Regions from separate parts of the Leclercia pneumoniae genome, predicted to be linked through region 1. Evidence: predicted binding sites of a transcription regulator. Region 1 holds the regulator's gene; the other holds the start of a gene.

Region 1 (4,425 bases):
CACGGGCAATCGCTTTGGATGCCAGCAGTTTGTTGAAGAGATCCTGACGGGCAGGCAGACGTGGCCCTACAGCAGCCAGACGCTGGCGGGCAAAGTGCATACGCGCCACGCGCGCCAGCTTCTGCGCGATAATCTTATCGGTGCCGTGCTCATCCGCCATCCGGCGCAGAGAGACGGACGGCGAGAAGCGCACAAAGCTGTCGCGACCAAGCCAGGTCACGGCGAAGAACTTCTGCACGCCGTTCAGCATACGCAGCGGCGGGTTCTCTTCTCCTTTTTCGCGCCCCGGGCGACGGCCAAACATGACCGAGACCGGCACCATCTGCACATCCAGATTCGGGTTGCTGCGGTGCAGATCGAGGTAGTCGTGGAACAGCTTGATGGACTCTTCTTTCGGCGTGTAATAGGTGAACACGCGCGGCCCGCCGTGGATAAAGACATAGCGCGGCAGCAGGGTGCCGTCGATCTCCAGCGGCTCCAGCGGGTCAGGTAAATCATGCGCCAGGCACTGGGCGCGCAGCGTCAGCAAGTCGGCCTTAGAGTTATAAGGCAAAACGTACATAATAGGGCGCGAGGTATCGAGCCCTAATTCCGGCGCAGGATTTGCCGGGATAGACTTGCTTTTTACCAGGACGCTTAATGGTAAATTAAGTAATTTGTAGTAAATTCTTGGCCAGCCAGACATAAACGATGTAAAGCCTCTGGTTAAAAATGCAATTGCGGCGCAAGGATAACAGAATGCGCACAAAATTTCTGTTGTTACCCGTCATACTTCAGGCGGTATGGCAACGCTCTATAGCTATAGTTACTGACGCTATTTTTCAATAAAGGTTCTTTTGATGGCCAATAATACCACTGGGTTAACCCGTATCATTAAAGCTGCTGGTTATTCATGGAAAGGGATCCGCGCAGCCTGGATCAACGAGGCGGCCTTCCGCCAGGAGAGCGTTGCCGTGATTGCGGCAATCATTATTGCCTGCTGGCTGGATGTCGATCCTATTACCCGCGTGCTGCTGATTGGCTCGGTGATGTTGGTGATGATAGTCGAAATTTTAAACAGTGCGATTGAAGCGGTAGTGGATCGTATCGGGTCTGATTATCACGAACTTTCCGGGCGGGCCAAAGACATGGGCTCGGCGGCGGTATTGTTAAGTATCTTTGTCGCGCTCTTTACCTGGCTCTCACTGCTGTGGGGACATTTTCGATAAGCCTCGACAAAACGAATAAGTCTCTGGTTTTTTGTGCGGTTTATGGTTCCAAAATCGCCTTTGACTGTATATACTCACAGCATAACTGTATATACACCCAGGGGGCGGAATGAAAGCGTTAACGACCAGGCAGCAAGAGGTGTTTGATCTCATTCGGGATCATATCGGCCAGACGGGGATGCCACCCACGCGTGCGGAAATCGCGCAGCGTCTGGGATTCCGTTCTCCGAACGCCGCTGAAGAGCATCTCAAAGCCCTGGCACGTAAGGGCGTTCTGGAGATCGTCTCCGGCGCGTCTCGCGGCATTCGTTTGCTGGTTGAAGAAGAAGAGGGCCTGCCGCTGGTAGGCCGCGTAGCAGCGGGTGAGCCGCTGCTGGCGCAGCAGCACATTGAAGGTCACTATCAGGTTGATCCCGGTATGTTTAAGCCGAGTGCAGACTTTTTACTGCGCGTTAGCGGCATGTCCATGAAGGATATCGGCATTATCGACGGCGATCTGCTGGCAGTGCATAAAACGCAGGATGTGCGCAACGGCCAGGTGGTCGTGGCGCGTATCGACGACGAAGTAACCGTGAAGCGCCTGAAGAAGCAGGGCAACATTGTTCAGCTTCTGCCGGAAAACAGCGAATTCTCCCCCATCGTTGTTGACCTGCGTGAAAACAACTTCTCCATTGAAGGCTTAGCGGTTGGCGTTATCCGCAACGGCGACTGGCTGTAATCTCTTCCCGACAGGCTACGACTGTGTCGTAGCCTGTTCTCTTTCTCTCTGGTTATTCACATGTCTCTGCTGACTACCGCCGATAAGGCGTTATGGCGTCTTGCGCTGCCGATGATCTTCTCCAATATCAGCGTGCCGCTGCTGGGGCTGGTCGATACGGCGGTGATAGGTCATCTGGATTCCCCTGTCTATCTTGGCGGCGTGGCCATCGGCGCGACGGCGACCAGTTTCCTCTTTATGCTGCTGCTCTTCCTGCGCATGAGCACTACCGGTTTAACTGCCCAGGCCTATGGCGCAAAAGATCCGTTGCGTCTGGCACGTGCGCTGGTGCAGCCGCTGCTGATGGCGTTGGGGGCCGGGCTGCTGATTGTGTTACTGCGAACCCCGCTTATCGATCTTGCCCTGCATATTGTGGGGGGGAGCGACGCGGTGCTGCTTCAGGCACGGCGTTTCCTGGAAATACGCTGGCTCAGCGCGCCGGCATCGCTGGCAAACCTGGTATTGCTCGGCTGGTTGCTGGGGGTGCAATATGCCCGCGCCCCGGTGATCCTGCTGGTAGTGGGTAACCTGATTAATATCGTACTCGACCTGTGGCTGGTGATGGGCCTGAAGATGAATGTGCAGGGCGCCGCGCTGGCCACGGCGGTGGCAGAGTACGCCACGTTATTGATTGGCTTGTGGATGGTCTGGCGAGTACTGGCCCTGCGCGGCATCTCACTGGCGATGTTGAAAGCGAGCTGGCGCGGTAATATCCGCAAACTCATGGCTCTGAACCGCGATATCATGTTGCGCTCGTTGCTGTTACAGCTCTGCTTTGGCGCACTAACCGTCTTTGGCGCCCGGCTGGGGCCCGAAATCGTCGCCGTCAACGCGGTTCTGATGACCCTGCTGACCTTTACTGCCTACGCGCTGGATGGCTTTGCCTATGCGGTGGAGGCGCACTCCGGCCAGGCGTATGGTGCCCGCGAAAGTGGCCAGCTACGCGAGGTATGGCGCGCCGCCTGTCGTCAGGCCGGGCTGGTTGCACTGGGGTTTGCTCTCATTTATGCCTTAATGGGCGATCGCATCATCGCCTTACTCACCTCGCTGCCCGAACTTCGCGAACTGGCGAATCATTACCTGGTCTGGCAGATAATATTACCGGTGGTGGGGGTGTGGTGTTACCTGCTGGATGGCATGTTTATTGGCGCCACGCGGGGCGCTGAAATGCGCAACAGTATGGCGATCGCCGCCGCCGGGTTTGGCCTCACGCTACTCACATTGCCCTGGCTGGGTAACCATGGTCTATGGCTGGCGCTGGCCGTGTTTCTGGCTCTGCGTGGCCTGTCGCAGGCGCTTATCTGGCGCCATCACTGGCGTAATAATACCTGGTTTATGTAGCGGTTTCGTTTGGCGTAACGGTAAAAGATTCTGAATAGTGCCTCGTTCGCCGAAGCCTTAACTATAATAATTATCAAGTCCAACAGGAAATGAACGTAACGGACGATACGAAGGCTAATCACCGAACGATGAGGATGCGATTATGAATAAAGACGAAGTCGGCGGTAACTGGAAACAGTTCAAAGGTAAAGCTAAAGAACAGTGGGGTAAGCTGACTGATGATGATATGACTATCATCGAAGGTAAGCGCGACCAGCTGGTGGGTAAAATTCAGGAACGTTATGGTTATCAGAAAGACCAGGCTGAATCGGAAGTGAAAGACTGGGAAACCCGTAACGATTACCGCTGGTAAGCCGGTAATACCCGTAGTACAAGGAAGTACACCCAGGGCGGCCTCAGGCCGCCCACGTTGTTTTTAGCGCGGCTTCTTCTTCAACTGAATGGAGTGATCGTGCTGACATTCACTTTGATGGCTACACGCCTCAACTTCAACGCAATCCACGCACAGGCCGTGCGCTTCAATCACATTGTGCCACAGAGCGAAGCCCATCTTTGCCGCGAGAGTGTGCATAATGTCTTCAATGCCTTCCGCACTCTCTTCCTTCACGCTACCGCAGCGATCGCAGATAAACATGGCTGATGTGTGGGTCGGCTGATCGAACAGATGGCAAAGCACGTAGCTGTTCGTCGACTCCACCTTGTGGACAAATCCCTGTTCTAGTAAAAAATCCAGCGCACGATAGACCGTTGGCGGCTTCGCCTGCGGTTCACTGGCACGCAGCAGATCCAGCAAATCATAGGCGCTGATGGCCCCTTGCTGCAGACTGAGCAGGCGCAACACTTCAAGGCGCTGCGGAGTCAGGCGCACATTGCGTTGCGCACAGAGCTTTTCAGCCTGCGCCAGCAGCTCCTGCGTTGTGGTCTTTTCCATTAAGCACCTCAAAAACGTGGAATAACAAGTCATCACTTTACCATGTTCTGGTCAAAACACCGAGATCCGCGCCTTGTGCTATACCTGAGCCAATAAACAGAGGAATAAAACGATGAAAAAACCTGACTGTATACGGCATTGGCGCGACCTTGAGGGTCCCGATGATTCTACCTATCCCGACAGCGACG
Region 2 (4,425 bases), 1.3 Mb from region 1:
GGCAATAACTGCCGCATGGCATCCGCCAGCAGGTTGAGATACTCCGCTTCATCCGGTGCCTTCAGCAACATAAAAGGCGACGTTGCCCAGGGGCTTAACGCCTGCTCCATTGCGTAATGCAAACGTGGCTGCGTATCGCTTAATGCGGATTCGTCTTCTTTCGCGAGATCGGGCTGTGCAAACAGTTCTTGATAGCTATCGGTATCCGGAACCAGGTCACGCCATGCTAATTTCGTAATCGTCAAAGTTGATGTTTTTTAGTCAGATGTAAAACGATGGATTATACCGTAAGGCTCAGGCTCTGCCCACGAAGGAATAGGAGTTTCACGCGGTGAATCTCATCTGGCGGTCACAGGCGTTGATTTCTTTTCAGCAGATTGGCAAAAAACTGATATTCTGGACAGAGTTACACGGTCACATTGGGATCGCAATGAAATATCAACAACTGGAAAATCTCGAAAGCGGCTGGAAATGGAAGTACCTGGTCAAAAAACACCGCGAAGGAGAATTGATAACTTGCTACCTTGAAGCCAGTGCGGCGAAAGAAGCGGTAGATTTATTGTTGACCCTCGAGAATGACCCCGTTCGGGTTAACGGCTGGATTGAACGCCATATCAACCCCACACTGCTGAACCGCATGAAGCAGACTATCCGCGCGCGGCGTAAACGGCATTTTAATGCTGAACATCAGCATACCCGTAAGAAGTCGATCGATCTGGAATTTTTAGTCTGGCAGCGTCTGGCGGGGCTGGCTCAACGTCGGGGGAAAACCTTGTCTGAGACCATTGTTCAGCTTATTGAAGATGCTGAACATAAAGAAAAATACGCCAGCAAGATGTCGACGCTGAAGACCGATCTGCAGGCATTGCTGGGCAAAAAATAGCGTTAGCTTTTTCGCAGGCAATAAAAAACCCCGCTGAGCGGGGTTTTTTTATAAGACGATAACTTATGCCGCAGGCTGAGTTACAACGTCTTTGATGCCTTTAACTTCGATCTCTACGCGACGATCTGGTGCCAGGCAGTCGATCAGCGCTGCACGTGCTTTCACGTTGTCGCAGGTGCTGCCGGTAACTGGGTTAGATTCGCCCATACCACGTGCGGAGATCTTGTTGCTTGGGATACCTTTAGAGATCAGGTAATCAACAACAGACTGAGCACGTTTCTCGGACAGACCCTGGTTGTAAGCGTCAGAACCGATGCGGTCAGTGAAGCCCAGAACCACTACGGAACCGTCTTTCGGATCCAGGTTGCTCAGCTGGCTGTACATCTGATCCAGAGCCTGCTGGCCTTCTGGTTTCAGAGTTGCTTTGTTGAAGTTGAACAGAACGTCAGACTTCAGAGTGAAGTGCTTGGTCTGTACTTCTGGAGCTGGAGCCGGTGCTGGAGCTACGATTGGCGCAGCTTCTTCCTGCTGGCCGAAGCGGTAGGAAACACCTACGCTCAGCAGGCCGTTGTCTGGACGGGTACCAACGGTGTTTGCATCACCGATGTTGTTGGTCCACTGGTATTCCAGACGGGTAGCGATGTCACGGGTCATTGCCCATTCCAGGCCGCCAGCGAATACTGGGGAAACGCCAGTGTCGTGGTCTTTGAAGGAAGCGCGGCCAGGAACGTTAGCTTTAGCATCTGCACGCCAAACCATACCACCCAGACGGGTATAAACGTCCAGATCGTCAGTGATTGGGTAACCCAGTTTAGCGGTCAGCTGAACGCCCTGAGCCTTGAATGCGCCGTTGATGTTGTCGCCTTTGTATGGCATACGACCTAACCAGTCGTAACCCATTTCAAAGCCAACATACGGGTTAACCTGGTAACCACCGAATGCACCAGCGCCCAGCTGGTTTTCGTGGGTTGGACCATTGTTGTTGATAAAACCAGTATCGTGGAACTGAGACCAGCCCAGTTTAGCACCAGTATACCAGGTGTTATCTTTCGGAGCGGCCTGCGCTACGGTAGCGAAGCCAGCCAGTGCCACTGCAATCGCGATAGCTGTCTTTTTCATTTTTTGCGCCTCGTTATCATCCAAAAATCGCCATGAGAATCTCAATGAGAGTTCACGGTTAAATCCTTCACCGGGGGGCGGGGACAATAGAGTAACTCTACCGATATCTTCGGCTTAGGCCGAGCACCCCTGGCGATGTAAAGTCTACAACGTAGTTGGAAACTTACAAGTGTGAACTCCGTCAGGCATATGAAAAAAAAAGTTTTGTATACACAATATTTAACATAAATTGTGGTTATTCATGCCAGACGAAATCAGAGAAACCGCACCAGACAAGACTCTTCGTCGGATTTACACATGGAATTAATGGTGTACAAGTGGCGCAAAAAAAATTCCAGGAAAACTCTTATTTTTACTTAATGATACAAATTCGAGTGAATTTTTAGCCCAGAAAAGTGTCCCTTGCCCTGGGGACCAACCTGAACCGGACGCATTATAAAGCCCAGCGCGTTTCCTTCTTCAGCCGCTTCAGCGAGCAAATATTGCTCATCATCCGTTAACGCTTCAGTAAACCAGCCAATAACCACACTGTAATTACCGGTGCGCAATGCTCTGGCCATGGATTCAACAGTATGGCAAGGCGCAAGCTGACTAACCTGCATAACTTTAGTCAAAGGCAGACCCGCTGACTGCACCCACTGGCGACTTAATTTCTGATTAGGCGTGAGCCACAACTGCCAGCGAGACTGCTGCCCCAGTTGCTGTAAAAGCGGCAGCAGCAGGAGTTGGGTCATCATGGGCTGGTCTTCACGGTAGAGCACTTCACTAATCAGCCCGGTGGAGGGACGCGCAGAAGAAGTCATTGCGCTATTGCCTGCAGTTGAAGTGAAAGATGTTGTGCGATTTGAATAGCCTGAAGAGTACATAATCAATCCAGCCCTGTAGTTACTGTATGGATATACAGTAACCCCTGTGCGACTAAAGATCAACCTCATTTTCTGAAAGCGTCTCGCAAAATTCACTCGTTGTTGCTGCCTCTTTCAAAATCATCTTGCCCATCGCCCGTAACTTACCTATTTTTTGACTAACGGATCCGTTAATAAAAACTTCATTTGTTACTTTATGATTTAAAAGGAATTATTATGAAAAAGATATCCTATGAACGGATCTATCAATCTGAAAAATACCTGTCCTCATTGGGAGAAGTAGAGCATCGCGCGTTGTTTGGCGGGTACGCACTGGCCGTAGACAATACGGTGTTCGCCATGGTTTCAGCAGGCGAGTTGTACCTGCGGGCCTGCGAAGAAAGCGCCTCCTATTTTGTCAAACAGGGCGCCTCATTCTTAACGCTGTTAAAACGTGGGCGGCCCGTCTTACTAAACTATTATCGGGTGGATGAGACCCTCTGGCAGGATCAAGAGCGACTGCTACGGCTCTCGTCGTTTGCGCTCGAAGCCGCCCGCCGGGAACGCTGTAAACGCTTTAAACAGGACCGCCTGAAAGATCTCCCCAACCTGACCTTCCAACTCGAACTGCTTCTATGCGAAGCCGGAATTCCAAACGAAGAGGCGTTACGCACACTCGGCGCTGAGGCATGCTGGTTGAGGATCAAGCGGTTGAATAAGCATCTTAGTTACAAAGTGCTGTTTGCACTGGAAGGGGCGATCCAGGGGCTACATGAAGCGGCTCTCCCGGCAATACGACGCCGGGAGCTGATTGAGTGGTATAAAACATTGCCAGCGCAATAACGCTACTCTGGCAAGTGAGCAACCTGTTGTTGTAGTCGACAAATTTCTGGCAGCAACGCAATAAGCAGACCGATCTGTTGTAGAACCAGTGGCGCTTTGCTCTCCGTGCCGGGTTCAAGATGCGATATACGTTGCGCCAGTTCATTTAATGCTTGCTCTACACGCGGCTCATCCGCCGGGCGCTGATGCAGTGCATCATCCACATAGCAGACAGCATCATCCAGCAGATCCAGTATCGCTGGGTTCGTGAGCCGCTCACGGTGCGCGCCCAGTGCAGATATATAGCTGGTGAAGGTGTGATTCAGGCACAACAGCCGGAAAGCTACCTCGCGGATCTCCGCCGTGGCGCGTGGCTCCCGCGTCATATTTGAAACCACCGAGGCCAGTTCGGCATCGCGATTATGCGCATCCCGCCGGGCAATACGATAAGCCAGGCGGTTATCGCGCCCCTGATGGTACTGTTCGAGGATCGCATCCAGGTAACGACAGTTGGCATTGACCGCCTGAGCCAGCACCCGCGGTAAGTTGCGAAACCGCCAGTCGGGCCAGATAAAACTCACTGCAGCCCAGGCAATAGCGCAGCCTATCAGGGTATCGATCACTCTTGGCAATGCCACTTCGAACCCTTCACCAAGGAGATTAAAGCAGAGCAAAACCAGCAAGGTTATAAACATGGTGGCATGAGCGTACTGCACATTACGGAAGGCAAAGAACAACACCCCGGTAATAACAATC

What was found. Region 1 encodes LexA, which represses DNA repair genes until DNA is damaged. Its sites were predicted from a motif close to TNCTGTATGTACATACAGNA; they were not measured.
Region 2: the regulator LexA is predicted to act here: its motif matches at 2,889-2,908, upstream of sulA (SOS-induced cell division inhibitor SulA).

Annotation. Positions count from the first base shown of each region.
Region 1 covers NZ_CP071383.1:267,959-272,383, forward strand. The annotation lists gene plsB (glycerol-3-phosphate 1-O-acyltransferase PlsB) at 1-685, opposite strand, end outside; gene JZ655_RS01235 (diacylglycerol kinase) at 840-1,208, shown strand; gene lexA (transcriptional repressor LexA) at 1,318-1,926, shown strand; gene dinF (MATE family efflux transporter DinF) at 1,987-3,306, shown strand; gene JZ655_RS01250 (CsbD family protein) at 3,449-3,658, shown strand; gene zur (zinc uptake transcriptional repressor Zur) at 3,722-4,237, opposite strand; gene JZ655_RS01260 (cupin domain-containing protein) at 4,350-4,425, shown strand, end outside.
Region 2 covers NZ_CP071383.1:1,569,639-1,574,063, forward strand. The annotation lists gene JZ655_RS07350 (AAA family ATPase) at 1-245, opposite strand, end outside; gene matP (macrodomain Ter protein MatP) at 431-883, shown strand; gene ompA (porin OmpA) at 947-2,002, opposite strand; gene sulA (SOS-induced cell division inhibitor SulA) at 2,359-2,868, opposite strand; gene JZ655_RS07370 (TfoX/Sxy family DNA transformation protein) at 3,085-3,690, shown strand; gene yccS (YccS family putative transporter) at 3,693-4,425, opposite strand, start outside.